3 regions of the Pseudomonas sp. MUP55 genome follow, and region 2 is predicted to be linked to each of the others. Evidence: predicted binding sites of a transcription regulator. Region 2 holds the regulator's gene; each other region holds the start of a gene.

Region 1 (10,615 bases), 2.5 Mb from region 2:
CACGGTCATGACTTCCGGCAAACGGGCCAACGCGGCCGGCACGTGCTCGGCACGGGTCGCCAGGGACACCATGCCGGCGCCGCTGCGCAACGCACTTTCGCTACTGAGCAACGCTGCGCCGCCAAAGCCGCGGTCGCCGCCGATCACCAACAGATGGCCAAACTGGCCTTTATGGGCGTCTACAGAACGTGCAGCCAGTTGCGGCAAGTGGCCTGGCAAAAGAAGCTGAACGTCGGTTATTTCGTGTTTTGTCTGAGGCATGCGTCTTCAAGCTCCGATGTCTGGCAGAATTATACGCATCTAACCTGTGGTTTCCCGTGTCTCATGCCCGCTATTACCTCCGATCTGCCCGCCCTCGCCCAATCGATCAAAGACTGGGGCCGCGAGCTGGGCTTCCAACAAGTCGGCATCAGCGGCCTGGACCTGGCCGAGCATGAACAGCACCTGCAACGCTGGCTCGACGCGGGCTATCACGGCGAGATGGACTACATGGGCGCCCATGGCAGCAAGCGCTCCCACCCCGACGAACTGGTACCAGGTACCTTGCGGGTGGTGTCACTGCGCATGGATTACCTGCCCGGTGATACTCAAATGGCGCAACGGCTGGCCGAGCCGGAAAAAGCCTATGTCTCGCGCTACGCCCTGGGCCGTGACTATCACAAGCTGATTCGCAAGCGCGTGCAGCAACTGGCCGACCGTATCCAGGCGCAGATCGGGCCCTTTGGCTTTCGTGCCTTTGTCGACAGCGCACCGGTGCTGGAAAAAGCCATCGCCGAGCAGGCTGGCCTCGGCTGGATCGGCAAAAACACCCTGGTGCTCAATCGCAAGGCCGGCAGCTACTTCTTCCTGAGCGAGCTGTTTGTCGATTTGCCGTTGCCGGTAGACCCACCCCATGCCACCGAACATTGCGGCCGCTGTACCGCGTGCCTGGACATCTGCCCTACCAACGCATTCGTCGGCCCTTACGTGCTGGATGCCCGACGCTGTATTTCCTACCTGACCATCGAACTCAAGAGCGCCATCCCCGAGGACCTGCGCCCGTTGATCGGCAATCGGGTATTTGGCTGCGATGACTGTCAGATCGTTTGCCCATGGAATCGTTTCGCCCGGCCCAGCAGCGAAAGCGATTTCAAGCCACGGCACAATCTGGATAACGCAGAACTGGCTGAACTGTTTATGTGGGACGAGGATAAATTCCTCAGCAGCACCGAAGGCTCACCCTTGCGCCGCGCCGGATACGAGCGCTGGCTGCGCAACCTGGCGGTGGGCTTGGGTAACGCCCCGTCGAGCATTCCGGTGCTGCAAGCCTTGAAAGCGCGGCGCGACTACCCGTCGGAACTGGTGCGCGAGCATGTGGAATGGGCGCTGAACCAGCACGCCGCTCGCTAGTGGACGTCGTCGTTGTAGACGAACTTGGGCATTTCCCAATGAAACCGGATCGCCAGCAAGCGTAATAGAAAGCCGCTGAACAAGGTCAGCAGAATCGCCTGTTCGCTGGGCAATTCCAGGTACAGGCACAGCAAGTAGAACCAGGCAGCGAGGAACGACACGCTGGCATACAGCTCACGCCGGAAGATCAGCGGGATGTCGTTACAGAAGATATCCCGCAGGATGCCGCCGAATACGCCGGTGATCACGCCACTGACCGACGCAACCAACATGCCATGCCCCATTTCCAGGGCGGTCATGCAGCCGATCAAGGTGAACGCCACCAACCCCACGGCATCCAGCGCCAGGAACAGCGAACGCAGGCGGCGCATCAGCGGTGCAATGAAGATGGTCACCAGTGCGGCGATGGAGGTCAGCACCAGGTATTCGGGGTGCTTGACCCAGGTCAGCGGGTAATGCCCCAGCAGCATGTCGCGCACCGACCCGCCACCCAGCGCCGTCACGCAGGCGATCAGCACCACGCCAAACCAGTCCATGCCACGCCGACCGGCGGACAAGGCGCCCGTCATGGCTTCGGCGGTGATGGCGATGAGGTAGAGCATCAGCAGCATGATGGCGATCCTTGCAGGGAGGCCGGCAGTCTAATCATTTGGTGATGGCACCAAAAGGGGGCGCAAGACGATAAACCGAGTCGTTGGCCATCGGGGGCAAGCCCCCTCCCACATTTGTACTGCCTTCGTCATGACAACGCGGGCAAGTGTGGGAGTGGGCTTGCCCGCGAAAGCGCCAGCCCAGGCGCTACATCATCAAGCCTTGATGAAATGCTTGCGGTAATGCTGCAGCTCGGCAATCGACTCGCGAATATCATCCAGTGCCAGGTGCGTACTGCCTTTATGGAAGCTGTCCTTGACCTCCGGCGCCCAGCGCGCAGCCAGCTCTTTCAAGGTGGACACGTCCAGGTTGCGGTAGTGGAAATAGCTTTCCAACCCCTTCATGTGCGTATAAAGGAAGCGACGGTCCTGGCAGATGCTGTTGCCGCAGATCGGTGACTTGCCCTTGGGCACCCATTTTTGCAGGAAGGCGATGGTTTCGGCTTCGGCTTCGGCCATGCTGATGCGGCTGTCGCGTACACGCTGGGTCAGGCCCGAGTTACCGTGGGTGCGGGTATTCCACTCGTCCATGGTGGCCAGCACGGCATCGCTGTGGTGGATGGCGATGACCGGACCTTCAGCCAACGTGTTGAGGTTGCTGTCGGTGACAATCGTCGCCATCTCAATGATGACGTCGGTGTCAGGATTCAGACCGGTCATTTCCAGATCGATCCAAATCAGGTTCTGTGGGTTTTGCATGGCTTGATTCTCTTGGCACCTTGGCTTAGCCGGGCAGTTTAGCAGGCGGCGCCGTGCTAGACTCGCGACCGTTTCACCCAACTTTTGCATTATCGACACGGAACACCAATGGCCAAACGCCAGCTCAATCGTCGCCAAAACTGGCGCATCGAAAAGATTCAAGGCGAGCGCGCAGCACGCGCCGCCAAACGTGAATCCTCCGCCGTGGAAGCGCTTGAAGGCGGCGACCTGGGGCCTGAACAAACGGGCCTGGTGATCGCGCACTTCGGCGTGCAGGTCGAGGTCGAGGCGCTGGAAGGCGACCTCGCCGGCCAAGTCTCCCGCTGCCATTTGCGCGCCAACCTGCCTGCGCTGGTGACCGGCGACAAGGTGGTATGGCGTGCCGGCAACCAGGGCATCGGCGTGATCGTCGCCCAGTTGCCACGCAGCACCGAACTGCGCCGCCCCGACAGCCGCGGCCAGCTCAAGCCGGTGGCGGCCAACGTCGACATGATCGTGATCGTGTTCGCGCCGCTGCCCGAGCCCCACGCCAACCTGATCGACCGCTACCTGGTCGCCGCCGAGCATGCCGGCATCCGCCCACTGCTGCTGCTGAACAAGTTCGACTTGATCGACGAGCAAAACGCTCCGGCGCTCAACGCGCTGCTGGCGGTCTACCGCACCCTGGGTTACCCGGTGCTGGAAGTCTCGGCCCATCACGGCAACGGCATGGAACAGCTGCAACAGCAGCTGGACGGGCGTATCAGCGTGTTTGTCGGCCAGTCCGGCGTGGGCAAGTCGTCGCTGGTCAACAGCCTGCTGCCGGAAGTCGACACCCGCGTCGGCCCGCTGTCGGAGCTGTCCGGCCAGGGCACGCACACCACCACCACCGCACGGCTGTTCCACTTCCCCGGTGGCGGTGAGCTGATCGACTCCCCGGGTATCCGTGAATTCGGCCTCGGGCATGTCAGTCGCAGCGATGTGGAAGCAGGCTTTATCGAGTTCAACGACCTGATCGGCACCTGCCGCTTCCGCGACTGCAAACACGACCGCGAGCCGGGCTGTGCCTTGCTCAAGGCCCTGGAGGATGGTCGCGTGCAGCAGCAGCGGATGAACAGTTATCGGTCGATTATTGCGAGTTTGCCTGAGAGCAGTTACTAGGCCGCCAACTCTGTAGGAGCGAGCTTGCTCGCGAAGCCACCAAGCGCAACGCGGGCATCCTGAATACACGCGTTATCGTTGACGTTTTTCGCGAGCAAGCTCGCTCCTACAATGAGACGCCAGATACAAGAAGGCCGCGATTATCGCGGCCTTCTTGTATCTGGCGTTCAGGACCCCGGCGCAGGCGCCGTCGGCTCTTTCACACCACCGTCATCAAACAGGTTCAGCTTCTGCCGCAGTTCATGGGCCGGCAGCGGCTCCTGCCCTGGCGGCAGCGCATTCGGGTCCGCCGGCACTTCACCGGGGGCGCCTTCGCCCTGGGCCGGCGGTGGCGGCTGGTCGCCTTCAATCGCACGCTGGGCCTTTTTGGTCAGCACGACGATATCGATGCGACGGTTGATCGGGTTGAACGGCTCTTTGGGATCGAACAGCTGCGATGAAGCAAAACCTACCACCCGCGCCACTTGCGGGTCCGGGTAGCTGCCAGCCACCAGCGCACGGCGGGCGGCGTTGGCACGGTTGGCCGAGAGTTCCCAGTTGCCGAAGTCGCCCTGCCCCGCATAAGGCTTGGCATCGGTGTGGCCGCTGATGCTGATCTTGTTCGGCACCGCCTTGATGGTGTCAGCCATGGCCAGCAGGATATCTTCGAAATACGGCTTCAAGCGTGCGCTGCCGGAATCGAACATCGGCCGGTTGGCGGCGTCAGTGATCTGGATACGCAAGCCTTCCGGGGTAATCTCGAAGGAAATCTGATCCTTGAACTTGAGCAGTTGCGGGTTTTCTTCGACCTTGGTCTGCAGTTCTTGCAACAACAGCTCCAAGCGCTCTTTCTCGACCTGCTCGGCCATGGTTTCGACCGTATCGCGCTCGATCGGGATTTTCTCCTGGGGCGATTCGGTCTGCACTTCCGGGTTGATGGTGCGCTCGGGCGCCAACTGCGGCGATCCGCCCAGGTCGATCACGAAGGGCGTACCACTTTCCGAAAAACCAATCGGGTCCTTGAAGTAGCCCGCAATGGCGATCTTCTGTTCCGGGGTAGCGGTGGACATCAGCCACAGCACCAGGAAGAACGCCATCATCGCCGTCGCGAAGTCGGCGAAGGCGATTTTCCAGGCGCCGCCATGGTGCCCCGCAGCGAAGCGCTTGACGCGCTTGATGATGATTGGCTGATTGTTTTCCATGGCTTAGCGACCGCGAACCGCTTGCTCCAGCTCGGAGAAGCTTGGGCGATGTTTCGGGTACAGCACTTTGCGCCCGAACTCGACCGCCAGCGATGGCGGCATGCCGGATGCCGATGCCACCAGGCACGCCTTGATCGCTTCGTAGAGGTTGATCTCTTCCTTGGCATCGTGGGCCAGCGACGTCGCCAGCGGGCCGAAGAAACCGTACGCCGCCAGAATACCGAAGAAGGTACCCACCAACGCCGCGCCGACGTGCATACCGATAGCCGCTTGGTCGCCCTCGCCGAGGGAGGCCATGGTCACCACGATACCCAGTACCGCCGCGACAATACCGAAACCGGGCATGCCGTCGGCGATGCCGGTCACGGCGTGGGACGGATGCTCCAGCTCTTCCTTGAGGCTGAACAGCTCCATGTCGAACAGGCCTTCGAGTTCATGGGGCGCCATGTTGCCGGAGGACATGATGCGCAGGTAATCGCAGATATACGCGGTCATGCGCTCGTCTTTGAGCACGGCCGGGTACTTGGCGAAAATCGGGCTGGCGGCGGCGTCTTCGATATCGCCTTCAATGGCCATCATGCCTTCGCGGCGGCTCTTGTTGAGGATCTCGTAGACCAGCCCCAGCACTTCCAGATAGAAGGTGTGGGAGAAGCGCGAGCTGAACATGCCCAGCGACTTCTTGATCACGTGCATGGTCATGTAGCCGGGGTTGGCCTGCAGGAAGGCACCAAAGGCGGCGCCGCCAATGATCATCACTTCAAAAGGCTGAATCAGCGCGGCAATTTTACCGTGGGACAGGACATACCCACCGAGCACACTTGCGAGGACGACAATGATGCCGATAATTTTAGCCATAGGGGATCTGTACTTGCGCCGTCGGGTTCATGGACATAGTGGGTGCTGCTGAAAAACTCTTGTTCTACTTATCGGCAAAACTGCGCCAGACTATAGCCCGTTAAGGCGAAAAGCCAATTGAGCCCGTTCCGGGTGTGTTGAACCCACGTGATGATCGCGCCCCAATCATGGCTAATGAAACGACAGTCCCAACTGCAAAACCCACCACCCTTGCCGCCTGGATCAAGCGCCTGGACGATGTACTGCTGCCGGTCCCCCGGGCCAGCCATGAGCGCGTGTGCAAAGCCATTCGCGACAGTCGCAGCTCACTGAGGGACATTGCCGAGCTGATGCAAAACAGCCCGGCCCTGGTGCTCAGCGTAATGCGCGAGGCCAACAGCCAGACTCACGGCAGCCTCGCGGAACCTGCGGAAAACCTCGAAGTGGCGCTCAACCGCCTCGGCCTCAAACGCGCCGAGGAGCTGCTGGCGCGCCTGCCTTCGGTGCCGGCCGCTGAAATTCCCGTGGCGCTGCGCCAACTGCTGCTGGTCAGCCAGCATGCCTCGCAGCAAGCCAACGGCTTGTTCGGCAGCCGCCTGGCGCGCTTGTGGCAGGACATTCATTGGGGCAGCCTGCTGTTTCTGTCACCGTTGTGGCCGATGGCCGTCGCCTATCCCAAGCTTCTGGAAGAATGGGAGCTGCGGGTGATCCATAAGGGCGAGTCGGCGCGCCAGGTCGAGCAGCAACTGTTCGGCGTGCGCCTGCTGGACCTGTGCCTCGGCCTGACCGCAGCCTGGCACCTGCCGATCTGGGTGTCCCAGGGTTATAACCTGCTGCTGGGCGAGCAGCGCCTGCTGGTCAAGGCATTGCGTATCGCCCGCGAGGACGACCCCCTGCGCCACCAGCAATTGCTCGACGCCGAGCCCAACCTGCGCCGCTGGCTGAACCAGCCGGCCAACACCGTGCTATTGGCCAACGGCCTGGCGATGTCGGCGCAAGAGTCCTGGACCTGCCCGCACACCGAGCGCTGGCAATACCTCACGGCGCTTTACCTGCAGGAGCCACTGGGTGATGTGCAGCAGCAGGTTCACCAGCAAGCGGTGACCAGCGCGCGCAGCACCTTGATGCCCGACCTCTGGCACCCGGCCTTGTCGCTGATCTGGCCGTGGCATGTGCAAAAAGTCCACCGTGGCTTGCTGCCCGCGCCGCCTCCCACTGCCGAAGCCCTGGCGGTGTGGCGCAACCGCTGCACCGAGCTGCTGGTCGAACCGAGCCGCTTTGCCAATGCGATGCACCTGACCACTTGCGCCAAGGAAGCCCTGGTCGCCAGCGGCATGCAACGCGTATTGCTGTTCATGGCGGATCGCGCCTTGAGTACCTTGCGTGTGCATCAGGCCGATGGCCTGCCCAGGGACGCTGCCAACCTGAGCCTGGACGTCGTCAACAGCACGCTGCTGCAACGCCTGCTGGAAAAATCCGCGCAGGTGCGTCTCGGACCGGACAACCATGCGCAGTTCTCGGCTCTGCTGCCGCCGATCCTGCGCCGCCTGTTTACCGGCGAACACCTGTTGCTGCGCTCGCTGAGCTGCAATGGCCGGGTGGTGATGCTGATGGTGGCGGACCAGGGCGGCGGGCCGTTCTCGGAAACCACCGTGCAAGCCTTCGGCAAAACCGCGCAATGCATCGAAAAAGCCCTGCACAGCTTTACCAACCGCAGCGCCTGATGCTTGCGCTACAATCGCCCTCCTTTATCGCCAACATTTGTGCCCAGGAGACCTCACATGCCTGACTTCTCTGGCTTGCCGCTGGTGATCGAATGCAGCGACCTGCAAGGTCGCCTGAATGCCGAACACCTGATTGTGGTGGACCTCACCAGTGCCGCCCGCTACGCCGAAGGACACATCCCCGGCGCGCATTTCGTTGACCCCAAGCGCACCCAATTGGGCCAGCCGCCCGCGCCAGGCCTGCTGCCGCACAAGGCCTACCTGGAAAAGCTGTTCGGCGAGCTGGGCCACACCCCCGACGCCACCTATGTGGTCTATGACGACGAAGGCGGCGGCTGGGCCGGGCGCTTTATCTGGTTGCTCGATGTCATCGGCCACCAGAAGTATCACTACCTCGACGGCGGCCTTCTGGCGTGGCTGGAGGAAAACCACCCGGTTTCCACCGATGTACCCGCGCCTGTTGGCGGGCCGGTGAGCCTTACGCTGCACGACGGTCCCACCGCCACCCGCGAATACCTGCAAAGCCGGCTCGGCGCGGCCGACCTGGGTATCTGGGACGCCCGCGGCCCGCTGGAATATTCCGGCGAAAAAGTGCTCGCGGCCAAAGGGGGGCACATCCCCGGCGCGGTGAACTTCGAATGGACCGCCGGTATGGACAAGGCGCGCAGCCTGCGCATCCGCCGCGACATGCCGCAGGTGCTCGAAGACCTCGGGCTGACCCGCGATAAAGAAATCATCACCCACTGCCAGACCCACCACCGCTCTGGCTTCACCTACCTGGTGGCCAAGGCGCTCGGTTATCCACGCGTCAAAGGTTATGCCGGTTCCTGGGGCGAATGGGGCAACCACCCCGACACCCCCGTCGAGATTTGAAGTTCAAGGACACTTAATGAAAAAGCAGTTGTTTATCCTCAGTCAGTACCTGCTGCCGCACCACCTGCTGTCGCGCTTGGCCGGCTGCATCGCCGAGTGCCGCGTGCACTGGTTCAAGAACGCCTTCACCCGTTGGTTCGCCAAGCGTTACCAAGTGGACATGTCCCAGGCACTGGTGGAAGACGTGACTGCCTACGAGCACTTCAACGCCTTCTTCACCCGTGCGCTGAAAGACGGTGCGCGCCCACTGGATCAAACCCCGGGCGCCGTACTGAGCCCGGCCGATGGCGCGGTCAGCCAGCTTGGCCCGATCGAACACGGCCGTGTATTCCAGGCCAAGGGCCACAGTTTCAGCGTATTGGAACTGCTGGGCGGCGACGCAGCGCTGGCGGCGCCGTTCATGGGCGGCGACTTCGCCACCATCTATCTGTCGCCCAAGGACTATCACCGCGTGCATATGCCGCTGGCCGGTACCTTGCGCGAGATGGTCTATGTGCCGGGGCGGATTTTCTCGGTGAACCAGACCACCGCCGAAAACGTACCGGAGTTGTTTGCGCGTAACGAGCGGGTGGTCTGCCTGTTCGACACCGAACGCGGCCCGATGGCCGTGGTGTTGGTGGGCGCGATGATCGTGGCGTCGATTGAGACGGTGTGGGCCGGGCTGGTTACGCCCCCCAAGCGCGAGCTGAAAACCTTCCGCTATGACGAAGCTGCCCGCGCACCGATCCACTTGGAGAAAGGCGCTGAGTTGGGTCGCTTCAAGCTGGGCTCAACCGCCATCGTGCTGTTCGGACCGGATCAGGTGCAGTGGGCGCAAGAGCTGGCGGCGGGTACGCCGGTGCAAATGGGCCAGGGCATCGGTTCACCTAAAGCCTGAAGCCGGACGCAAAACCAATGTGGGAGGGGGCTTGCCCCCGATGGCGGAGTATCAGTCAGCACATCGCTCACTGACCCACCGCTATCGGGGGCAAGCCCCCTCCCACATTTTTTTTACCGCATTGAGTCAGTTAAAGCTGACCATCGCGGTCGCGCAAGCCCAGCAGATACAGCACCCCATCCAACCCCAAGGTCGAAATCGCCTGCTTGGCCGATTGCTTGACCAATGGCTTGGCGCGGAACGCCACACCCAACCCCGCAATCGCCAGCATCGGCAAGTCGTTCGCGCCGTCGCCGACTGCGATGGTCTGTTCCAGACGCAAGCCTTCCTTGTGCGCCAACTCCTTGAGCAGGTCTGCCTTGCGCTGTGCGTCGACAATCGGCTCCACGGCCACGCCGGTCACTTTGCCATCCGCCACTTCCAGCTCGTTGGCGAACACATAGTCAATGCCCAGTTTGGCCTGCAACTGTTTGGCAAAGTAGGTGAAGCCGCCGGACAGGATGGCGGTCTTGTAGCCCAGGCGCTTGAGTTCGGCAAACAGGGTTTCGGCGCCTTCGGTCAGGCGTAGGGAGGCGCCGATTGAGTCGAGCACGCTCACATCCAGGCCTTTGAGCAGCGCCAGGCGCTCCTTGAAGCTGGCACGAAAATCCAGTTCACCGGCCATCGCGCGCTCGGTAATTTCCGAGACCTGCTCGCCCACACCGGCGGCCTTGGCCAGTTCGTCGATGACTTCGGCTTCGATCAGCGTGGAGTCCATGTCGAACACCGCCAGGCGACGGTTGCGCCGGAACAGCGAATCTTCCTGGAAGGCGATGTCGACATTCAGCTCCTGGGCCACGCTGAGGAACTCGGCGCGCAGCGCTTGCGCATCGGCCGGCTCACCCCGCACGGAGAACTCGATACAGCCCTTGCCTTTGTCCGCTGGCGTATCCAGCGGCATGCGACCCGACAGACGGTCGATATGGTCGATGTTCAAACCGTAATGCGCGGTGATCGAGCTCACGCGCTGCAGCTGTTCGGCCGTGACCTTGCGGGTAAGCAACGTAACGATATGGCGTTTCTTGCCCTGTCCTTCGACCCAATGCTGGTAATCGGCCTCGGACACCGGCGTGAAGCGCACCTGCTGATCCAGCTTGTAGGCCGTAAACAGGATGTCCTTGAGTACCGAGGACGCCTGCTCGGTGCTGGGGATTTCCACCAGGATGCCGAACGACAGCGTGTCGTGGATCACCGCCTGGCCGATGTCGA
Region 2 (10,615 bases):
GCGGGCTGTCGATGATCGCGTAGTCGAAGTCCTGCCACAGTTGCGCCAGGGTCTTGGCGATCACCAGGCCCAGGCCGCTCTGGCCCGGCGACTGGCGCTCCAGGGTGGCCAGCGCGGTGCTGGACGGCAACAGCGAAATGCTGTCATTGCTGGTGGGCAGCAACAGTTGCCCAGGCAAATCGCTCGGCACGCTGCCCTGATGCAGAAACAGGTCGTAGCAACTGTGTTCCAGCGCATCCGGGTCGTAGCCGAAATAGCTGGTCATGGAGCCGTGGGGATCCAGGTCGACCACAACCACGCGCTTGCCCGCCTCGGCCAGCAAGCCGGCTAAAGCGATGGACGTGGTGGTCTTGCCGACTCCACCTTTTTGATTGGCTACTGCCCAGACTCTCATTCGGTTGATTCCTCCCGGTGGGCACAAACGCGACCGAGACATTGCATAGGTTATTGAGCCGGTGACGGAGAATTGACGGAGCTTGCCCGCACCGACGGCTTTGCAGGGGCCGGTGCAGTTTGTGTGCCAGCGCGCCTCAACGCCGCATCCGGTGTTGCATTCGCCGTGCCGGTGCCGGTCAGGCTGCGGCGTACATCCAGGTTGCGCGACACCACCAGCACCACCCGCCGGTTGCGCGCACGGCCTTCGACCGTGGCGTTATTGGCCACCGGCTGGAACTCACCATAGCCCACCGACGCCAGGCGCTGGGGGTTCACGCCCTGCATCGCGAGCATGCGCACGATGCTTGACGCCCGGGCCGAGGACAGTTCCCAGTTGGTCGGGTACTGCGCGGTGGCGATCGGAAAATTGTCGGTAAAGCCTTCGACATGAACAGGGTTCTCAAACGGTTTGAGAATCGCCGCCACCTTGTCGATGATGGTGAACGCCTGGTCGCTGGGCAGCGCATCGGCGCTGGCGAACAACAGGCTGGAGTTAAGCTCGATCTCCACCCACAACTCATTGCCACGCACGGTCATCTGGTTGGAACGGATCAGGTCGCCAAACGCAGCGCTGATATCGTCGGCGATGCTTTTGAGCGGGTCGCTGGTGCCACCGACGCCGGCAGCGGTTTCATCGCTGTCGTTGACCAGCGGCTTGGCCGGGGTCACGGTCTTGGGGCGCTCTTCGCCAATGGGGATCGGCTTGAGCGCGCGCTCGGTATCGTTGAACACCCCCACCAACGCCTGGGAAATGATCTTGTACTTGCCTTCGTTGACCGACGAGATCGAGTACATCACCACGAAAAACGCAAACAGCAAGGTGATGAAGTCCGCGTAGGACACCAGCCAGCGTTCATGGTTGACGTGTTCTTCAGGCTCGCGACGGCGACGGCTCACAGGCACTTCCCTCTCTGACCAACAGCGAACACTTCATTGTGGCGAGCGAGCTTGCTCGCGCTGGGGCGCGAAGCGGCCCTGACCTCAGACGCTGCGACCTGTCTGAATGACCGTGCTGCCTGGAGTGGGGCTGCTTCGCAGCCCAGCGCGAGCAAGCTCGCTCGCCACATGCCCATTCCCATCAATCCATGAAGCCCTGGAGCTTCAGTTCGATGGAGCGCGGGTTTTCGCCCTCGGCAATCGACAGCAGGCCTTCGAGCAGCATTTCGCGGTAACGGGATTGGCGCATGGCAATCGACTTGAGCTTGCTCGCCACCGGCAGCAACACCAGGTTGGCGCTCGCCACACCGTAGATGGTGGCGACAAACGCCACGGCAATGCCGCTGCCCAGTTGCGAAGGGTCGGCCAGGTTGCCCATCACGTGGATCAGGCCCATCACCGCACCGATGATGCCAATGGTCGGCGCGTAGCCGCCCATGCTTTCAAACACTTTGGCGGCGTTGATATCACGGCTTTCCTGGGTGTAGAAATCCACCTCAAGGATGCTGCGAATCGCCTCCGGCTCGGCACCGTCCACCAGCAGCTGCAAGCCCTTGCGGGCGTAGCTGTCGGGCTCGGCATCGGCCACGCCTTCCAGGCCCAGCAAGCCTTCCTTGCGCGCAGTCAGACTCCAGTTGACCACACGGTCGATGCCACCTGGCAAGTCGACCCGTGGCGGAAAAATGATCCAGACCAGAATCTGCATGGCGCGCTTGAACGAACTCATCGGCGACTGCAACAAGGCCGCGCCCACGGTGCCACCGATCACGATCAGCGCCGCCGGGCCGTTGGCCAGGGCGCCCAGGTGGCCGCCTTCGAGGTAGTTGCCACCGATGATGGCGACAAATGCCAGGGTGATGCCGATCAGGCTCAACACATCCATCAGAGACAGGCCTCCACCAGATGCTTGCCAATGTCGTCCAGGCTGTAGACCGCATCGGCCAGGTCAGCCTTGACGATGGCCATGGGCATGCCGTAGATCACGCAACTGGCCTCGTCCTGGGCCCAGACGGCGCTGCCGCCCTGCTTGAGCAGGCGCGCGCCTTCACGGCCGTCGGCGCCCATGCCGGTGAGCACCACCGCCAGAACTTTGTCGCCGTAGGATTTGGCCGCCGAACCGAAGGTGATGTCCACGCACGGCTTGTAGTTGAGACGCTCGTCACCCGGCAGGATTTTGATCGCGCCACGCCCGTCCACCATCATCTGCTTGCCACCCGGAGCCAGCAGCGCCAGGCCAGGGCGCAGGATGTCGCCGTCCTCGGCTTCCTTGACGCTGATGCGGCACAGCTTGTCCAGGCGCTCGGCGAAAGCCTTGGTGAAGGCGGCGGGCATGTGTTGCACCAGCACGATCGGCGCCGGGAAGTTGGCCGGCAGTTGGGTCAGTACACGCTGCAAGGCCACCGGCCCACCGGTGGACGTACCGATTGCCACCAGCTTGTAGGCCTTGCGCTTGGGCGCGGGCGAGTGGGCGCTCGGGGCAGCCGCGCGGGTCGGCGCAGCCGGTGCAGGCCGAGCGACGGGCGCAGGTGCGGGTGCCGGACGGCTGAACGACGAGGTCGGCGCAGCGGCGGGCGTGGGTGCAGGTGCGGATGTCGGCGCGGGTGCGCTGAACAGGCTGCGGCGGTTACTGCGCGAAATGCTGTGCACCTTCTCGCACAGCATCTGCTTGACCTTCTCGGGGTTGCGCGAGATGTCTTCGAAATTCTTCGGCAAAAAATCCACCGCGCCGGCGTCCAGCGCGTCCAGGGTGACCCGGGCGCCTTCGTGAGTCAGCGAGGAGAACATCAACACCGGTGTGGGGCAGCGCTGCATGATATGACGCACGGCCGTGATGCCATCCATCATCGGCATTTCGTAGTCCATGGTGATCACGTCCGGCTTCAACGCAATGGCTTGATCAATCGCCTCTTTGCCGTTGGTGGCCGTGCCGACTACCTGGATCGTTGGATCGGCGGAAAGAATCTCCGAGACGCGGCGGCGGAAGAAACCCGAATCGTCCACCACCAGGACCTTGACTGCCATAAACACTCCGTTAGACGGGGCGGGCATTACTGCCCTGCCCCGCCAGAATCAAATACGCCGTGCGGCGTAACGCTTGAGCATGCTCGGAACATCAAGAATCAGCGCGATGCGGCCGTCACCGGTGATGGTGGCGCCCGACATGCCCGGGGTTCCCTGCAGCATTTTGCCCAGCGGCTTGATGACCACTTCTTCCTGGCCCACCAGTTGGTCGACCACAAAGCCGATGCGCTGGGTGCCCACCGACAGAATCACCACATGGCCTTCGCGCTGCTCTTCATGCTTGGCCGATGCCACCAGCCAGCGCTTGAGGTAGAACAGCGGCAAGGCCTTGTCGCGCACGATCACCACTTCCTGGCCGTCCACCACATTGGTGCGCGACAGGTCGAGGTGGAAAATCTCGTTGACGTTGACCAGCGGGAAAGCGAAGGCCTGGTTGCCCAGCATCACCATCAGGGTCGGCATGATCGCCAGGGTCAACGGCACCTTGATGACGATCTTCGAACCCTGGCCCTTGGTGGAGTAGATGTTGATCGAGCCGTTGAGCTGGCTGATCTTGGTCTTCACCACGTCCATGCCGACGCCACGGCCGGACACGTCGGAAATCTCGGTCTTGGTCGAGAAGCCGGGGGCGAAGATCAGGTTGTAGCACTCGGTGTCGGTGAGACGGTCGGCGGCGTCCTTGTCCATCACGCCGCGCTTGACCGCGATATTGCGCAAGATGGTCGGGTCCATGCCTTTGCCGTCATCGGTGATCGACAGCAGGATGTGGTCGCCCTCTTGCTCGGCCGCCAGGATCACCTTGCCACCGCGTGACTTGCCGGAGGCTTCGCGTTCTTCCGGGGTTTCCACGCCATGGTCGACGGCGTTGCGCACCAAGTGGACCAGCGGGTCGGCCAGGGCCTCGACGAGGTTCTTGTCGAGGTCGGTTTCTTCGCCAACCAGTTCCAGATTGATTTCTTTCTTGAGCTGACGCGCCAGGTCGCGCACCAGGCGCGGGAAACGGCCGAAGACCTTCTTGATCGGCTGCATGCGCGTTTTCATCACGGCGGTCTGCAGGTCCGCGGTGACCACGTCCAGGTTCGACACGGCCTTCTGCATGGCCTCGTCGCCACTGTTCAGGCCCAGGCGCACCAGGCGGTTACGCACCAGTACCAGTTCGCCGACCATGTTCATGATGTCGTCCAGGCGCGCAGTGTCCACGCGCACGGTGGTTTCGGCTTCACTGGCAGGCTTGTCGGCAACCGGCGCAGCGGCGGCACGCGCCGGGGCGGGCGCGGCGGCCGGAGCCGCGGCTTTGGCGGCGACCGGTGCTGGCGTAGCCACCGCCGCGGCGGCGGCAGGGGCCACTTCGGTGAACTTGCCTTTGCCGTGCAGCTCGTCCAGCAAGGCTTCGAACTCGTTGTCGGAGATCAGTCCGTCAGCGGCCGGTTCAGACTTGGCAGCTGGAGCGGCTGCGGTGGCCGCAACGTTCGGCAGGGCATCGGCGACGAACGTGCCTTTGCCATGCAGCTGGTCGAGCAGCGCCTCGAATTCGTCGTCGGTGATATCGGTGCTGGCGCTGGCGGCTGGCGCCGGCGGTGCAGCGGCCGGAGCCACGGCGTCAGCCGCGAACTGGCCCTTGCCATGCAACTGATCGAGCAGGGATTCGAATTCCGCGTCGGTAATGTCTTCGCTGGTCGGCGCGGCAACAGGCGCGGCTGCAGCCGGAGCCGGGGCCTCAGCTTGAGCCTTGACCGCATTGAGCGAATCGAGCAGCTGTTCGAACTCGCTGTCGGTCACGTCCGGCTCGGCTTCTACCACAGGCTCAGGCTCGGCTTGCGCGGCCGGTGCTTCGGCCGCCGGTTCGGCCAGGCGCGCCAGGGCGGCCAGCAGTTCCGGGGTGGCGGCGGTGACCGGTGCACGTTCACGCACCTGGCTGAACATGCCGTTGACCGCATCGAGTGCTTCGAGAATCACGTCCATCAATTCCGAGTCGACCTGACGCTCACCCTTGCGCAGGATGTCGAAGACGTTCTCGGCGATGTGGCAGCACTCCACCAGCTCATGGAGCTGGAGGAAGCCGGCGCCCCCTTTTACAGTGTGAAAACCGCGAAAAATTGCATTGAGCAGGTTCGCATCATCCGGACGGCTTTCCAGCTCGACCAGTTGTTCGGACAGTTGCTCTAAAATTTCGCCGGCCTCTACAAGGAAATCCTGAAGGATTTCTTCATCGGCGCCGAAGCTCATGTGGGTGCTCCTTAGAAGCCTAAACTGGACAGCAAATCGTCTACGTCATCTTGACCGGATACGACGTCTTCACGTTTATCGGCATGAATCTGCGGACCTTCACCCTTGGCGAGATGTTTTTGTGGATCTTTTTCCGAGAGGATCGCTTCGCGGTCATGTTCGATGCCGGCAAAACGGTCGACCTGGCCGGCCATGAGCACCAGTTTGAGCAGGTTGCTTTCCACTTCGGTGACCAGTTGGGTCACACGCTTGATCACTTGACCGGTGAGGTCCTGGTAATCCTGGGCGAGCAGAATGTCGTTGAGGTTGCTGGCCACCGTGCGGTTTTCCTGTTCGCTGCGCGACAGAAAACCGTCAACCCGGCGGGCCAGCTCACGGAACTCTTCAGCCCCCACTTCACGGCGCATGAAGCGGCCCCAGTCAGCGCTCAGGGCCTGGGCTTCAGTGGCCATGCCGTTGACCAGAGGCGTGGCGTTCTCCACCAGGTCCATGGTGCGGTTGGCCGCCGCCTCGGTCAGCCTGACCACATAGGACAGGCGTTCGGTGGCATCGGTGATCTGCGAAATTTCTTCGGCCTGGGGCATGCGCGGGTCAATCTGGAAATTGACGATCGCGCTGTGCAGCTCACGCGTGAGCTTGCCCACTTCCTGGTACAGGCCGCGGTCACGGGTCTGGTTAAGCTCATGGATCAACTGCACCGCATCACCGAACTGGCCCTTTTCAAGGCTGTCGACCAACTGGTGAGCATGTTTCTTCAGGGTCGACTCAAAATCGCCCTGTGACGTTTCGTTATTCTCCATAGCTCCCCCGCGATGGCTTTAGCCGTGGATGCGTTCGAAGATTTTTTCGATCTTCTCTTTCAAGGCCAATGCTGTGAATGGCTTGACCACGTAACCGTTGACCCCGGCCTGGGCGGCTTCAATGATCTGTTCACGCTTGGCTTCGGCGGTCACCATCAACACCGGCAGGCTGCGCAGTTTTTCATCGGCACGCACGTGGCGCAGCAAGTCGATACCGGTCATGCCCGGCATGTTCCAGTCGGTTACCAGAAAGTCGATGCTGCCGCTGTTGAGGATCGGAATGGCGGTAATGCCATCGTCCGCCTCGACCGTGTTTGTGAACCCAAGGTCACGCAACAGGTTTTTTATGATCCGCCGCATCGTTGAGAAGTCATCAACGATGAGGATTTTCATGTTCTTGTCCAATTCGACCTCCAAGCAGTCTTAAACGCGCCCAGCACCTGGACGCGCCACTTCATTCAACAGGCGTTACACAAAAAGGACTGCCCAGGGCACCACGCAACGAAACCGCGAAGGCTCATACCCCCGCGGTAGCGTCTGCAGTGTCCCCACACTGCCTGTCAGCGCGCGCGCCACTCTCCCAACCGCCCCCGCAAGCGGGCCGCGCACTGGCTATGCAACTGGCTGACACGCGATTCGCTGACCCCCAGGACCTCACCGATTTCCTTGAGGTTCAGCTCTTCGTCGTAGTACAGCGCCAACACCAGGCGCTCGCGCTCCGGCAAATTGGCAATGGCCTCCGCCAGCGCCCCCTGGAAGCGTTCATCTTCCAGATCGCGCGACGGTTCCATATGCGCGCTCGCGCCGTCCTCGTGCAGCCCTTCGTGTTCGCCGTCCTGCAACAGGTCGTCGAAACTGAACAGGCGGCTGCCCAAGGTATCGTTCAAAATCCCGTAATAATCATCGAGACTCAATTGGAGTTCGGCCGCAACTTCATGATCTTTAGCGTCACGACCGGTTTTTGCTTCAATTGCGCGAATTGCGTCACTGACCATTCGCGTATTGCGGTGTACCGAACGCGGCGCCCAATCCCCTTTACGCACCTCATCGAGCATCGCACCACGGATACGAATACCCGCATACGTCTCGAAACTCGCGCCTTTGCTCGCATCGTATTTGGTCGACACTTCGAGCAGGCCGATCATGCCGGCCTGGATCAGGTCTTCCACCTGCACGCTGGCGGGCAGACGAGCCAACAGGTGATAGGCAATACGCTTGACCAACGGCGCATAGCGCTCGATCAATTCGCCCTGAGTGTCACGGGCGGACTTCTTGTAGGCGTTGTAGCCGTTCGCTGTCATAGCACCGGTCCTGCGCTCGTCTGATGTACCAATCGCTCGACGAAAAACTCCAGATGCCCCCGAGGGTTGGCAGGCAACGGCCAGGTATCGACCTTCTGGGCAATGGCCTTGAACGCCAGTGCGCACTTCGAACGGGGGAACGCTTCATAGACCGCACGCTGCTTCTGCACGGCCTTGCGCACACACTCGTCGTAGGGCACCGCACCGACGTATTGTAAGGCGACGTCGAGGAAGCGATCCGTGACCTTGGTCAACTTGGCAAACAGGTTGCGGCCTTCCTGCGGGCTCTGGGCCATGTTGGCCAGCACGCGGAAGCGGTTCATGCCGTAGTCACGGTTAAGCAGTTTGATCAGGGCGTAGGCGTCGGTGATCGAGGTGGGTTCGTCGCAGACCACCAGCAGCACTTCCTGGGCGGCGCGCACAAAGCTGACCACCGACTCGCCGATCCCGGCGGCGGTGTCGATCACCAGCACGTCGAGGTTGTCGCCGATATCGCTGAAAGCCTGGATCAGGCCGGCATGCTGCGCCGGGCTCAGGTGCACCATGCTCTGGGTGCCCGAGGCGGCCGGCACGATGCGGATGCCACCGGGGCCCTGGAGCAGCACATCGCGCAGCTCACAGCGACCTTCGATCACATCGGCGAGGGTGTGTTTGGGTGTCAGCCCCAGCAGAACGTCCACGTTCGCCAGGCCCAGATCAGCATCCAGCAGCATGACGCGACGGCCAAGCTCTGCCAGGGCCAGGGACAAATTCACTGACACGTTAGTTTTGCCGACGCCACCTTTGCCGCCGGTCACCGCGATCACCTGTACGGGATGCATGCTGCCCATTTTATTTCTTTACCTTGTCTTGCTTAGACGCAGGCTACAGGGGTTGGCCGCGTGTATCGCTTGCAGGCCATCGATGTAGGTACATTTCACGGTGTTCATCCTGCCTCACCCCACCCGCTTTGCCGGGTTGTGGTAAAGGTCGGCGAACATGTCGGCCATCGCTTCCTCGCTAGGCTCGTCTTGCATTTGCACACTGACAGCACGGCTGACCAACTGATGACGGCGCGGCAGATGCAAATCATCCGGGATCCGCGGCCCGTCGGTCAGGTAGGCGACCGGCAGTTCATGACTGATTGCCAGGCTCAACACTTCGCCCAGGCTGGCGGTTTCATCCAGTTTAGTCAGGATGCAACCGGCCAGGCCACAGCGCTTGTAACTGTGATAGGCAGCGGTAAGAACCTGTTTCTGGCTGGTGGTTGCGAGCACCAGGTAATTTTTTGACTTGATGCCGCGTCCGGCCAGGCTTTCGAGCTGCATGCGCAGGGCCGGGTCGCTGGCTTGCAGGCCGGCGGTATCGATCAACACCACGCGCTTGCGCAGCAGCGGATCGAGGGCATTGGCCAGGGACTGGCCCGGGTCGACGTGGGTCACCGGCACATTGAGAATGCGGCCCAGGGTCTTGAGTTGCTCCTGGGCGCCAATGCGGTAGCTGTCCATGCTCACCAGCGCGATATTCGACGCGCCGTACTTGAGCACATAACGCGCGGCCAGCTTGGCCAGGGTGGTGGTCTTGCCCATGCCGGCGGGGCCGACCATGGCGATCACACCGCCTTCTTCCAGGGGTTCGATTTCCGGGGTGGCGATCATCCGCGCCAAATGCGCCAGCAGCATGCGCCAGGCTTGGCGCGGCTCCTGGACTTCGGCGGTCAGCGCCAGCAGGTCGCGGGACAACGGACCGGACAGGCCGATGCGCTGCAGGCGACGCCACAGGTTGGCTTGTTGCGGCTTGCTGCCTTGCAGTTGCGTCCAGGCCAGCGAGCCGAGCTGCACTTCGAGCAGCTCGCGCAGGCCGTTGAGTTCAAAGCGCATCGAATCGAACACGCGCTGGTCGACCGTGGCGGCCGGGGCTGGCGCGGCGGGACGTGGCGGTTCGACAAAGGTAGGTTCAACCAGCGGCTCGGCGGCGGTCAGGGGCAAGCCGGCGAACAGCTGGCGGTTGGTGGTGGCATCGCTGTCGCCACGCATGCTCAGTTCGGCCTGGGCCGAGACGATGCGCGAAGCGGTCTTGCGCAGCTCGTCCTCCAGCTCCATGTTCGGCACGCGCGGAGCCAGGGCCTGGGGCGTGTAATCCAGGGCAGCCGTCAGCTCGACACCGCCGGCAATACGACGGTTGCCGATAATCGCGGCATCGGCGCCCAGCTCATCGCGGACCAACTTCATGGCCTGACGCATATCGGCGGCGAAAAAACGCTTCACTTGCATAACCCACTACCCTCAGCCGTTGGGCCCTACTGTCGCGACGATAGTCACTTGCTTATTGTCAGGAATTTCCTGGTAAGCCAACACGTGCAAATTCGGTACTGCCAGGCGTCCAAAGCGCGACAACATCGCGCGGACCGGACCGGCCACCAGCAGAATCACTGGCTGGCCCTGCATTTCCTGGCGCTGCGCGGCTTCGATCAACGAACGCTGCAGCTTTTCAGCCATGCTTGGCTCCAGCAGAACGCCCTCTTCCTGGCCTTGTCCTGCCTTCTGAATACTATTGAGCAATATCTGTTCCAACCTTGGCTCCAAGGTGATAACAGGCAGCTCAGACTCAATGCCTACAATGCTTTGCACGATTGCACGGGACAAACCGACGCGCACCGCGGCCACCAGCGCGGCAGTATCTTGACTCTTGGCGGCATTGTTGGCGATGGCCTCGGCAATGCTGCGAATGTCCCGGACCGGCACCTGTTCGGCGAGCAAGGCTTGCAACACCTTGAGCAACTGCGACAGCGAGAGCACGCCCGGCACCAGTTCTTCGGCCAGTTTCGGCGAGGCTTTGGCCAGCAAACCCATCAATTGCTGGACTTCCTCGTGGCCGATCAGTTCGTGGGAGTGCTTGTAGAGAATCTGGTTGAGG
Region 3 (10,615 bases), 340 kb from region 2:
AAAAGCGCGCTTGACTGCGAGACAGACACGTCGAGCAGGTACGAAAGTAGGTCTTAGTGATCCGGTGGTTCTGTATGGAAGGGCCATCGCTCAACGGATAAAAGGTACTCCGGGGATAACAGGCTGATACCGCCCAAGAGTTCATATCGACGGCGGTGTTTGGCACCTCGATGTCGGCTCATCACATCCTGGGGCTGAAGCCGGTCCCAAGGGTATGGCTGTTCGCCATTTAAAGTGGTACGCGAGCTGGGTTTAGAACGTCGTGAGACAGTTCGGTCCCTATCTGCCGTGGACGTTTGAGATTTGAGAGGGGCTGCTCCTAGTACGAGAGGACCGGAGTGGACGAACCTCTGGTGTTCCGGTTGTCACGCCAGTGGCATTGCCGGGTAGCTATGTTCGGAATAGATAACCGCTGAAAGCATCTAAGCGGGAAACTAGCCTCAAGATGAGATCTCACTGGAACCTTGAGTTCCCTGAAGGGCCGTCGAAGACTACGACGTTGATAGGTTGGGTGTGTAAGCGCTGTGAGGCGTTGAGCTAACCAATACTAATTGCCCGTGAGGCTTGACCATATAACACCCAAGCAATTTGCGACTCGAGAGAGACCAGATTGCGGTGTGTGAAGACGAAATGAACCGAAAGTTCGACGCTTGCAAAACACCAAATTCTATTACATACCCAATTTGCTGAAGCGAGGCCAACTGGCCACGACTCAGTACCCGAATTTCTTGACGACCATAGAGCATTGGAACCACCTGATCCCATCCCGAACTCAGCAGTGAAACGATGCATCGCCGATGGTAGTGTGGGGTTTCCCCATGTGAGAGTAGGTCATCGTCAAGATTAAATTCCAGAACCCCTGTTTGCTAACGCAGACAGGGGTTTTGTTTTGGGCGGTCGAAAATCCCCATGCTCTTGAGTTCGCCGACGCTGATGCAGAGCTTACAGGCATGTTCAGCATCCTGTGGACCGCTCTATTCAGGCCTTTTATGGTCGATTTCCAAACACCAGTCGAACCTTGCGGATGTTCAAGGTTCACAGGTGGTGCGCTGCATATTTATCTCTGGCTCTATGTACCTCAAAGGCACGCATGCAGCGTCTGAGCTGTTAAGCAAAATAATCCCGGTAATGGCTCATGTCGCCTGTCCGGACCTGACCACTGCGGACTATCATTCCGATAGTCCTGTCCCCTCACTGCAAGGAGCCGCTCGGAACGCCGATGCGCCAGATCTGGAAATCTTTTCGAGCCCTTTATTTCGCCTCCTTGATGATGCTGATCGGCTCCGGCCTGCTCAGTACTTACCTGGCCTTGCGCCTGGCGGCCGACCATGTCGACAGTCTGTGGGTCGGTGCGCTGATGGCGGCCAACTACTTTGGTCTGGTGCTGGGCGGCAAGATCGGCCACCGTTTGATCGCCCGTGTCGGGCATATACGTGCTTACGCTACCTGCGCCGGGATCGTCGGCGCGGCTGTGTTGGGGCATGGCTTGATCGATTGGCTGCCCGCGTGGATCGTACTGCGGATAATCGTTGGCCTGGGGATGATGTGCCAGTACATGGTTATCGAGAGCTGGCTCAACGAGCAGGCGGATGCCAAGCAGCGGGGGGTCGTGTTCAGCGGCTATATGATCGCCTCCTACCTCGGCCTGGTGCTCGGCCAGTTGATACTGGTCATGCACCCCCACCTGGGCCTTGAGCTGTTGATGCTGGTCGCGCTGTGCTTTGCCCTGTGCCTGGTACCGGTAGCCATGACCCGACGCATTCACCCGGCGCCATTACACCCTGCGCCGATGGAGCCGCGTTTCTTTATCAAGCGTGTGCCACAGTCTCTCAGCACGGTGCTGGGAGCTGGCCTCATTGTCGGCTCGTTCTACGGCTTGGCGCCGCTCTATGCGTCCCAGCAGGGGCTGACGACCGAGCAGGTCGGTCTGTTCATGGGTTCCTGTATTTTCGCTGGCCTGCTCGTGCAGTGGCCGTTGGGCTGGTTGTCGGACCGCTATGACCGCGCACTGCTGATTCGCTGCTTTGCCTTTTGCCTGGCGGTGGCGGCGTTGCCCTTGGCGATCATGACCAGCGTGCCTTTGGAAGTGCTGTTCGTGGCAGGTTTTCTGTGTTCACTCGTGCAGTTTTGTCTTTACCCACTGGCGGTGGCGTTTTCCAACGACCATGTGGAAGGTGACCGCAGGGTGTCGCTGACCGCTATGTTGCTGGTGACTTACGGGGTGGGTGCCAGTATCGGGCCGCTCTTGGCGGGCGTGGTCATGAAGCTGTTCGGCAGCCAGATGCTGTACGCATTTTTCAGTCTATGTGCGTTGATCCTGGTATGGCGTATTCGGCCGAAGGCCGTGACTAACCTGCATCAGGTCGACGACGCGCCGCTGCATCACGTAGCAATGCCAGACAGCATGTCCAGTTCGCCGTTGGTGGCTGCACTGGATCCGCGGGTGGATGAACAGGTGGTACAGGAACAGATGCAGGACACGGTTCCTGATCCCGATCCTGAGCCTGAACCAGCGGTTCAGGAGCCGGCTGCGCAGGCTCCCTCAGAGCCTATAGACCCGGACGAACATCCCCATGACCTGAGCAGGGCGCGCCCCTGAACGAAAAAACGGGCAGATCCCTCAGGATCTGCCCGTTTTTTTTACATCCGCGTTTCAAGGCTTACAGATCGTCATCCTTGTCGAAGCGTCGAGCTTCGCGCTGCAGTTGATACACAAAACGCTCCACTTGGCGCTGCACCAGGCCGCTCATGTTATGGAAGCGCACGCCCGCAAAGGTTGTGTTGATCCTGTCTTCGAAATGCAGATAGCGCAGCTCCACAGCGGTGGTCATGCTGCCGAACGGCAGCGCGGCGATAAAGCGGTCATACACCTGGCCCAACTGCAGGCGTTCGGAGATATCCCCTTCAAAGCGCAATTTGCACCCGGTGGCCGAGATGTCCAGCAGCTTGCCGCTGAGCGGTGCCTTGAGCTTCTCGCCACCCAGTTCAATGTTCACCAACTGCGCCAGCTTCAATGCAGCGCGGAACGCATCACGACGCTGATGGTAGACCACTTCGCCGGGCATGCTGCCAGTGTAGATGCGGTGGCCGTCTTTTTCGCTGATGTTCAGCGTGCCGTTACTGTCCCAGGCAACCCGTACCCCATCATGGAAACCCTCGATGCGGAAGGGTTCGCCATTTTCCAGATAACGTTCACCATCACGCGGAATCATCTCGTCCAGGGTCAGTGTCTTGCTGTCCCGATCGATGTCCACAAGATAGCTTTGGAAGCGTTGGCTGCGTTCGTGGAAAGTGATGATCAGCGGATCATGGCTGTCCTGGAGCATCCGCAGCGTGCTGGCGATTTCCAGAGGCGTGGTGAGGACCTTCGGTGGCTGCGGTGCATCTTCCGCATTAGGGGCGTTGAACACGGTTGTTCCATCTCCAGGCAAAATACGACTACACGCAAGAACCGGCATTTTGCCAGTATGTAGCGCACCTTGGATAGGTCGCGCTGTAAACCGGCGTCAGGCTTGGCTGCGGGTGCTTGGCTTGACCAGGCGCGAAGTGGAACCCTGGGCGTTATAGAGCGCCGGAGGCTCGCCGCCATGAAGAATGCGTAACTGGTTGGCAGTGGTGGCTTGCTGAAGCTGGATCGACTGGCCGTTGAGCAGGTTGGCTTCCTGGCATTGAGCGAGCAGTTGATTGAGCGCTTTGCTTTGCGCCAGTAACTGTTCGCCGACCGAGGAATGGCTCGCCAGCTGTGCCAGGCCGTCGTGATCGGCGGGCAAGCCCAGGCTGGTCAGGATCTCGCTGCGTTTCTTGCCGTGCTGTTCGAGCAGCACAATCAGCGACTGTTTGCGCGCCAGTATTTCTTCGAGCAAAGGCATATCCCGGCCATACAGTGCCAGGGACTCTTCTTTAAGCAGCTCGAGCAATTGTTGCGTCGGCGCCAGATCATCAATGATCAGTTCAAGCAAATGTTCGTCGTGGTGCATGGCTGGCCTTGGGTGTTAAGCGTCCAGAAGCCCAGCGAAGGCCTTTGCCTAGCGCTCGGCTTCGAAGTTAAGCAGCTTGCTGGCTACACGGTTGCTGTCGACTGTGTAAGTGCCGTCGGCGATTGCCTGTTTCAATTCGGCCACGCGGGCTTTATTGACGATCGGTTGATCGCGCAGCGAGTCAGTGACTTTCTGCAACTGTTGAGCCTCATTGCTCAGGTGTACCGATTCCCCACTCGGGCTCGCGCTTGCCTGCTCTGCCTTCACGGGCTGAGACTTGGCTTCTACGCTTTCCTTGGCACCGTTGGTGCGCGTGGCGCCCGGTAGGGGCTGGTTGCTGTTCAAACGATTGAAATCAATGACCATGATAAAAAACCTCTGGGTATTTGGACGCTTGCCATGTTTTCGGCCATACCCGGACAAACTTTAGCCGCGAGTGACAATTAACTCGCAAGGCTCGGCATCCAACCCACAGTGTAGGAAAAGCGGGCAACTGATTCCAGTCATCTATAGCGCCACCTCCACTTGGCCAGGCGCCGTCACCCGCGCCTTGATCACGCGGTTCGAGTTGAGGTTCTTCACCCGTATCTGTTCGCTCATGCCACCGTTGGACAGCGCTTCCCCCGGCATTTTTACGTTCAGCCCGCCGCTGCTGGCGGAAATCACCACCTGGTCACCCTTGCGAATCACTTCAGCCTGCTCCAGATGAACCAGCGTGATGACCTGATCGGTGACCATTGGTCGGGTAAGCCGCTGCCCGATCGCCTGGTCCAGGGAGGTAAGGTAACCCTGGTTGATCAAGCTGATATCCCGTTCACGCAACGCAACATCGTCATAGCCAATAATGCCGGTGCGCTTCAATGGTCGCGCTACCACAACAACGTCGCGGAACAATTTGACCTGGGCCGGCACGAACACGGTCCAGGGAGACGCGCCTTCGCAGCGTACTTTGACGGTTACGCGGCCGATGGGCTGGGCCGGGCTTTCCAGGGTGGCTGTCAATTCCTTGTCACACATGGGCATGCGCAGGCGCGGGTCCAGCTGGTTGACCTGAATCTCATAGCGTCCAGGTGTCTGTGTGGACTCCAGATAATCTTCTACAGTGAATTCAAGAAAGCCCTGGGTGACGCCGATAAGGAGATCAGGCAGGGTGACGTTGTCGGCGCGAGCCGCGACGCCCACGCCCCAGACAAGCAGCGCCATCGCGGCGCAGAGCAGTCTGCGGTACTTTGGGCGGCAAGGGCGTCGGGAAACTGTCGTTTTAATATCCATAGCCAACCAAATAGCAAAGCTCGTGCCGTTTAGTGTTGGGTACGCATCGTACCTCTGGGATTTAGGAGTCTGGGCATGGCAGGTGTAATGGATTCAGTAAACCAGCGCACACAGCTGGTAGGGCAGAATCGCCTGGAGTTGTTGCTTTTCCGCCTGGACGGCAAGCAGCTGTACGGCATCAACGTGTTTAAAGTGCGTGAAGTGTTGCAGTGTCCCAAGTTGACGATCATGCCTAAATCCAGTCCGGTGGTGTGCGGCGTCGCCAATATCCGTGGCGCGACCATTCCGATTCTTGACTTGGCAATGGCCACTGGCTCCTCTGGTTTGCAGGACCGTCAGAGCCCGTTCGTGATCATTACCGAGTACAACACCAAGACCCAGGGGTTCCTGGTGCGCTCGGTGGAACGTATCGTCAATATGAACTGGGAAGAGATCCACCCGCCACCCAAGGGCACCGGGCGCGATCACTACCTGACGGCCGTGACGCGCGTGGACAATCAACTGGTGGAAATCATTGACGTGGAGAAAATCCTCGCCGAAGTCGCACCGACCTCGGAGACCATTTCGGTCGGCGTGGTGGATGCCGAGACGGCGCACAAGGCGGTGTCCCTGCGCGTGTTGACCGTGGACGACTCCTCTGTCGCTCGCAAGCAGGTCACGCGTTGCCTGCAAACCGTCGGTGTCGATGTCGTTGCCCTCAATGACGGACGTCAGGCCTTGGATTACCTGCGCAAGCTGGTGGATGAAGGCAAGAAACCGGAAGAAGAATTCCTGATGATGATTTCCGACATCGAGATGCCGGAAATGGATGGCTACACCCTCACGGCTGAGATACGCAGCGATCCACGCATGCAAAAATTACATATCATCCTGCATACTTCGTTGTCGGGGGTATTCAATCAGGCAATGGTCAAGAAGGTCGGCGCAGATGACTTCCTGGCTAAATTCCGGCCTGATGACCTCGCATCCCGGGTAGTTGACCGGATCAAGGCAGCAGATCACGGCTAGGGGGATTTTCCCTCCTGGCGGTCACACGATTTAAGAGGCGGTATCATTGTCTACGGGTAATTTGGATTTCGAACAGTTCCGGGTCTTCCTGGAAAAGGCCTGTGGCATATTGCTTGGTGAAAACAAGCAATACCTGGTATCCAGCCGCCTCAACAAGCTGATGGAACAGCAGGGCATCAAGTCCCTGGGTGAGTTGGTCCAGCGGATCCAGGGGCAGCCGCGCAGTGGGCTCAAGGAGATGGTGGTCGATGCCATGACCACCAACGAAACCCTGTGGTTTCGTGATACCTATCCTTTTGAGGTGCTCAAGAACAAGGTGCTGCCCGAAGCCATCAAGGCCAGCCCGGGCCAGCGCCTGCGTATCTGGTCGGCCGCGTGCTCGTCGGGTCAGGAACCGTATTCGATCTCGATGTCCATCGACGAGTTCGAACGGACGAACATGGGTCAGTTGAAGGCCGGCGCGCAGATTGTGGCGACGGACTTGTCGGGCACCATGCTCACCAACTGCAAGACCGGTGAGTACGACAGCCTGGCGCTGGGCCGAGGTTTGTCCCAGGAGCGGCTGCAACGCTACTTTGACCCCAAAGGGGCAGGGCGTTGGGCGATCAAGGCGCCAATCAAGAACCGCGTGGAGTTCCGCTCGTTCAACCTGCTCGACAGCTACGCCAGCCTGGGCAAGTTCGACATGGTGTTCTGCCGCAACGTGCTGATTTATTTCTCCGCCGAAGTGAAGAAAGACATCCTGTTGCGTATCCATGGCACGCTCAAGCGTGGCGGCTATTTGTTCCTCGGTGCTTCCGAGGCACTGAACGGCCTGCCTGATCATTTCCAGATGGTGCAGTGCAGTCCTGGGATCATCTACCAGGCCAAATAAGCAATACGCAGTCAAAAATGTGGGAGGGGGCTTGCCCCCGATAGCAGTGTATCAGTGATAGGAACATCAACTGAACTACCGCTATCGGGAGCAAGCCCCCTCCCACAATCGTATCTACGGCAAAGTTGAAGAAAGCGGCAACTCCCGATTGCCGCTTTACTGGCGCCAGGCGGAAATGGCTTGCCGCTTTTCTGGCATTGCCGCAAGCCTTCTCCCCCGCAAGCCCCTGATATACGGGGCTCCAAAAGATTGGCATGCACCTTGCTATAGCCCTGTTAACGAACAGCAGGTCAGCCTAAAGGTTTCCGCCATGAGCATCAGCTTCGATAAAGCGCTCGGTATCCACGAACAAGCCCTGGGCTTTCGCGCCCAGCGTGCCGAAGTCCTGGCCAACAACATTGCCAACGCCGACACCCCGAACTACAAGGCTCGGGATCTGGACTTCTCCGCCGTGCTCGCCGCGCAGCAGGACAAGACCAAGAACGGCACCTTCGCCTTGAACATGACCAACAGCCGTCATATCGAAGCGCAAGGCCTGAGCAGTGGTGACGAGTCGCTGCTGTATCGCACGCCGATGCAGCCGTCGATCGACCAGAACACCGTCGATGCTCAACTGGAACAATCGAACTACGCCGAAAACTCGGTGAACTTCCAGGCCAGCTTTACCCTGCTCAACAGCAAATTCAAAGGGCTGATGTCAGCCCTGCGTGGAGAGTAAGCCATGTCCCTGTCCAGTGTTTTCAATATTGCCGGCAGTGGCATGAGCGCGCAGACCACGCGCTTGAACACCGTCGCCAGTAACATCGCCAACGCCGAGACCGTGTCTTCGAGCATTGACCAGACTTACCGTGCCCGTCACCCGGTATTTGCCACCATGTTCCAGGGCGGCCAGAGCGGCGGCAGTGATTCGCTGTTCCAGAACCAGGATGCCGCTGGCCAGGGCGTGCAGGTGCTGGGTGTGGTTGAAGACCAGAGCAACCTTGAAGCGCGCTACGAACCCAACCATCCGGCTGCGAACGAAAAGGGTTATGTCTACTACCCCAACGTCAACGTGGTCGAGGAAATGGCCGACATGATTTCCGCCAGTCGCTCGTTCCAGACCAACGCGGAAATGATGAACACCGCCAAAACCATGATGCAGAAGGTCCTGACCCTGGGTCAGTGATAAGGGGCGCCAAATAATGGCCATCGTTGATACATCCAACAATACGGCTGTCCAGGACCTGTTCAACTCCAAGGTCAAGGACGCGTCGAACAATGTAGCGAATGTTTCCAAAGCCGCCACCGGCAACCAGGCCTTGGGCAAGGATGCATTCCTGCAATTGCTGGTGACCCAGCTGAAAAACCAGAACCCGCTGTCGCCACAGGACAACGGTGCGTTCGTGGCCCAGCTGGCGCAGTTCAGCAGCCTGGAAGGCATCAACACTCTGAACGACTCGGTGAATAACATCTCGAGCAACTTCAGCTCTTCCCAGGCGCTGCAGGCTTCATCGCTGGTGGGGCGTTCGATCATCACTCAGACCGACAAGGCGCTGGTCGATACCAGCAAGAGCATGACCGGTTCGGTGGCGGTGACGGCGGCGACGGGCAACGTCTCGATCAAGATCACCGACAAAGACGGCAATGTGGTGCGCACCCTTGATATGGGCGCCCAGAGCGCAGGTTCTTCGGACTTTATCTGGGATGGCAAGAACGACAAGGGAGAGGTCGCCCCAGCGGGCACTTACACCTTCGCGGCCTCCACCAAAAACGACAAGGGCGACGCGGTTGCCCTCGCTACTTCGCTGCCGGCAACGGTGACCAGCGTAACGCTGAGCAAGACCGGCGGCGAAATGCTGCTCAACCTTGCGGGCGGCATGGGCAGCGTCAAGCTGTCGCAAATCCAGACTATCGGTACATAGAGCCGGCTAGATACGGCAGAGGGAGAGAAACATGTCTTTTAATATCGGCCTTAGCGGCCTCTATGCGGCCAACAAACAACTGGACGTGACCGGCAACAACATCGCCAACGTCGCGACCACGGGCTTCAAGTCGTCTCGTGCGGAGTTCGCCGACATCTACGCGGCGTCCAAACTGGGCACTGGCCAGAACAGCATCGGTAACGGCGTGAACCTGGCGGCGGTGTCCCAGCAATTCACCCAGGGTGACGTTAACGGCAGCGGCGGTATCTTGGACATGGCGATCCAGGGTGGTGGCTTCTTCGTCCAGAAGGGCAGCGACGGTTCGCTGGAATACACCCGCAGCGGTGCCTTCCGTGCCGACAAGGACGGCTACATCACCAACAACACCGGTACCTCGCGTCTGCAAGGTTATGCGGCGGATGATGACGGCAAGATCATCAAGGGCGGTCTCACCGACCTGCAACTGAACCTGACTAACCTGCCGCCCAAGGCATCCACCAAGGTTGACTCCACCAGTAACCTGAACTCCTCGGAGCCGGTGATCGACCAAACGGCCAAGCCGTTCGATCCCACCAAGACCGACACCTTCACCACCCAGTACAGCACCACCTTGTACGATACCCAGGGCAACGCGCACCCGATGGTGCAGTACCTGGTGAAAACCGACGGCAACAAGTGGAATGCCTACACCTTGATCGACGGTCGCAATCCTGACGGTTCCTCGCCGACCGGTACCCCGTCGACCCCGCCTGTCGCCTCGACATTAACCTTCGATGGCGCCGGCAAGCTCACCAGCGTAGTCACCGGTGGCGTATCCGACAAAACGCTCACCGTGACAGGCTGGGTGCCGGGCACCGTGACCGATGGTGTGTGGAAGGCCAATGGCGCGAATGCCAACCCGACGGGGATTGCCGTCAACATGGCCAACATTACCCAATACAATTCGGCCACCTACCGTAACCCTCCGGTTACCGATGGCTATGCCACCGGCCAGATCACCGGCCTGAAGATCGACGGCAGCGGCGTGCTGTTCGCCACGTTCAGCAACCAGCAGAGCAAGGCCATCGGCCAGATTTCGCTGGCCAGCTTCAACAACGAACAGGGTCTGCAGCCCGCTGGCAGCACCACCTGGAAAGAGACCTTCGCGTCGGGTCAGCCTGGTTACGACACCCCGCAAGCCGGCACCCTGGGTTCGATCGTGGCTAACTCGCTGGAAAACTCCAACGTCAACCTGACCAATGAGCTGGTGGACCTGATCAAGGCCCAGAGCAACTACCAGGCGAACGCCAAGACGATTTCCACCCAGAGCACCATCATGCAGACCATCATTCAGATGACCTGATGCGTCAGCGCTGTACAGAAAGCCCCTCGTAAGAGGGGCTTTTTTGTGGGCGTAGGAAAGTTGCCTCAGACACATCGGATTACTCGTTAACCACCAGAGGAAGGAACGCGGCACCCCCGTCTTGCCACTGATCGGACCAGAGCTTGTGAAGCTCACCAATCATGGGGGCGGGAATATGTGGAGTTCAGGGGTTTTTACGTCCGATACAAGACGTGCCGGATTTATGCCAGGCGTGGCGCCA

The links. The regulator FliA, encoded in region 2, starts transcription of late flagellar genes. The targets are predictions, from matches to a motif close to CTAAAGTTTNNNNNNNNNNNGCCGNTAA.
Region 1: motA (flagellar motor stator protein MotA) is a predicted target of FliA. The motif match lies at 5,983-6,010, and genes of this name have one in related genera.
Region 3: flgM (flagellar biosynthesis anti-sigma factor FlgM) is a predicted target of FliA. The motif match lies at 4,380-4,407, and genes of this name have one in related genera.

The regions. Positions count from the first base shown of each region.
Region 1 is NZ_CP138214.1:627,697-638,311, reverse strand. It holds gene SC318_RS02675 (NAD(P)H-hydrate dehydratase) at 1-261, opposite strand, end outside; gene queG (tRNA epoxyqueuosine(34) reductase QueG) at 325-1,389, shown strand; gene SC318_RS02665 (trimeric intracellular cation channel family protein) at 1,386-2,003, opposite strand; gene orn (oligoribonuclease) at 2,196-2,738, opposite strand; gene rsgA (small ribosomal subunit biogenesis GTPase RsgA) at 2,847-3,878, shown strand; gene motB (flagellar motor protein MotB) at 4,046-5,059, opposite strand; gene motA (flagellar motor stator protein MotA) at 5,063-5,914, opposite strand; gene SC318_RS02640 (HDOD domain-containing protein) at 6,082-7,617, shown strand; gene SC318_RS02635 (rhodanese-like domain-containing protein) at 7,675-8,490, shown strand; gene asd (archaetidylserine decarboxylase) at 8,507-9,367, shown strand; gene serB (phosphoserine phosphatase SerB) at 9,498-10,615, opposite strand, start outside.
Region 2 is NZ_CP138214.1:4,110,929-4,121,543, forward strand. It holds gene SC318_RS18425 (ParA family protein) at 1-394, opposite strand, end outside; gene motD (flagellar motor protein MotD) at 445-1,332, opposite strand; gene SC318_RS18435 (flagellar motor protein) at 1,514-2,254, opposite strand; gene SC318_RS18440 (protein-glutamate methylesterase/protein-glutamine glutaminase) at 2,254-3,393, opposite strand; gene SC318_RS18445 (chemotaxis protein CheA) at 3,442-5,619, opposite strand; gene SC318_RS18450 (protein phosphatase CheZ) at 5,631-6,419, opposite strand; gene SC318_RS18455 (chemotaxis response regulator CheY) at 6,438-6,812, opposite strand; gene fliA (RNA polymerase sigma factor FliA) at 6,980-7,720, opposite strand; gene fleN (flagellar synthesis regulator FleN) at 7,717-8,550, opposite strand; gene flhF (flagellar biosynthesis GTPase FlhF) at 8,656-9,972, opposite strand; gene flhA (flagellar biosynthesis protein FlhA) at 9,985-10,615, opposite strand, start outside.
Region 3 is NZ_CP138214.1:4,455,872-4,466,486, reverse strand. It holds rRNA gene SC318_RS20070 (23S ribosomal RNA) at 1-572, shown strand, start outside; rRNA gene rrf (5S ribosomal RNA) at 728-843, shown strand; gene SC318_RS20060 (MFS transporter) at 1,220-2,599, shown strand; gene SC318_RS20055 (flagellar brake protein) at 2,661-3,410, opposite strand; gene SC318_RS20050 (flagellar protein FlgN) at 3,507-3,977, opposite strand; gene flgM (flagellar biosynthesis anti-sigma factor FlgM) at 4,026-4,343, opposite strand; gene flgA (flagellar basal body P-ring formation chaperone FlgA) at 4,485-5,249, opposite strand; gene SC318_RS20035 (chemotaxis protein CheV) at 5,325-6,257, shown strand; gene cheR (protein-glutamate O-methyltransferase CheR) at 6,304-7,131, shown strand; gene flgB (flagellar basal body rod protein FlgB) at 7,442-7,849, shown strand; gene flgC (flagellar basal body rod protein FlgC) at 7,853-8,296, shown strand; gene flgD (flagellar hook assembly protein FlgD) at 8,313-9,032, shown strand; gene flgE (flagellar hook protein FlgE) at 9,064-10,374, shown strand; gene SC318_RS20005 (hypothetical protein) at 10,598-10,615, shown strand, end outside.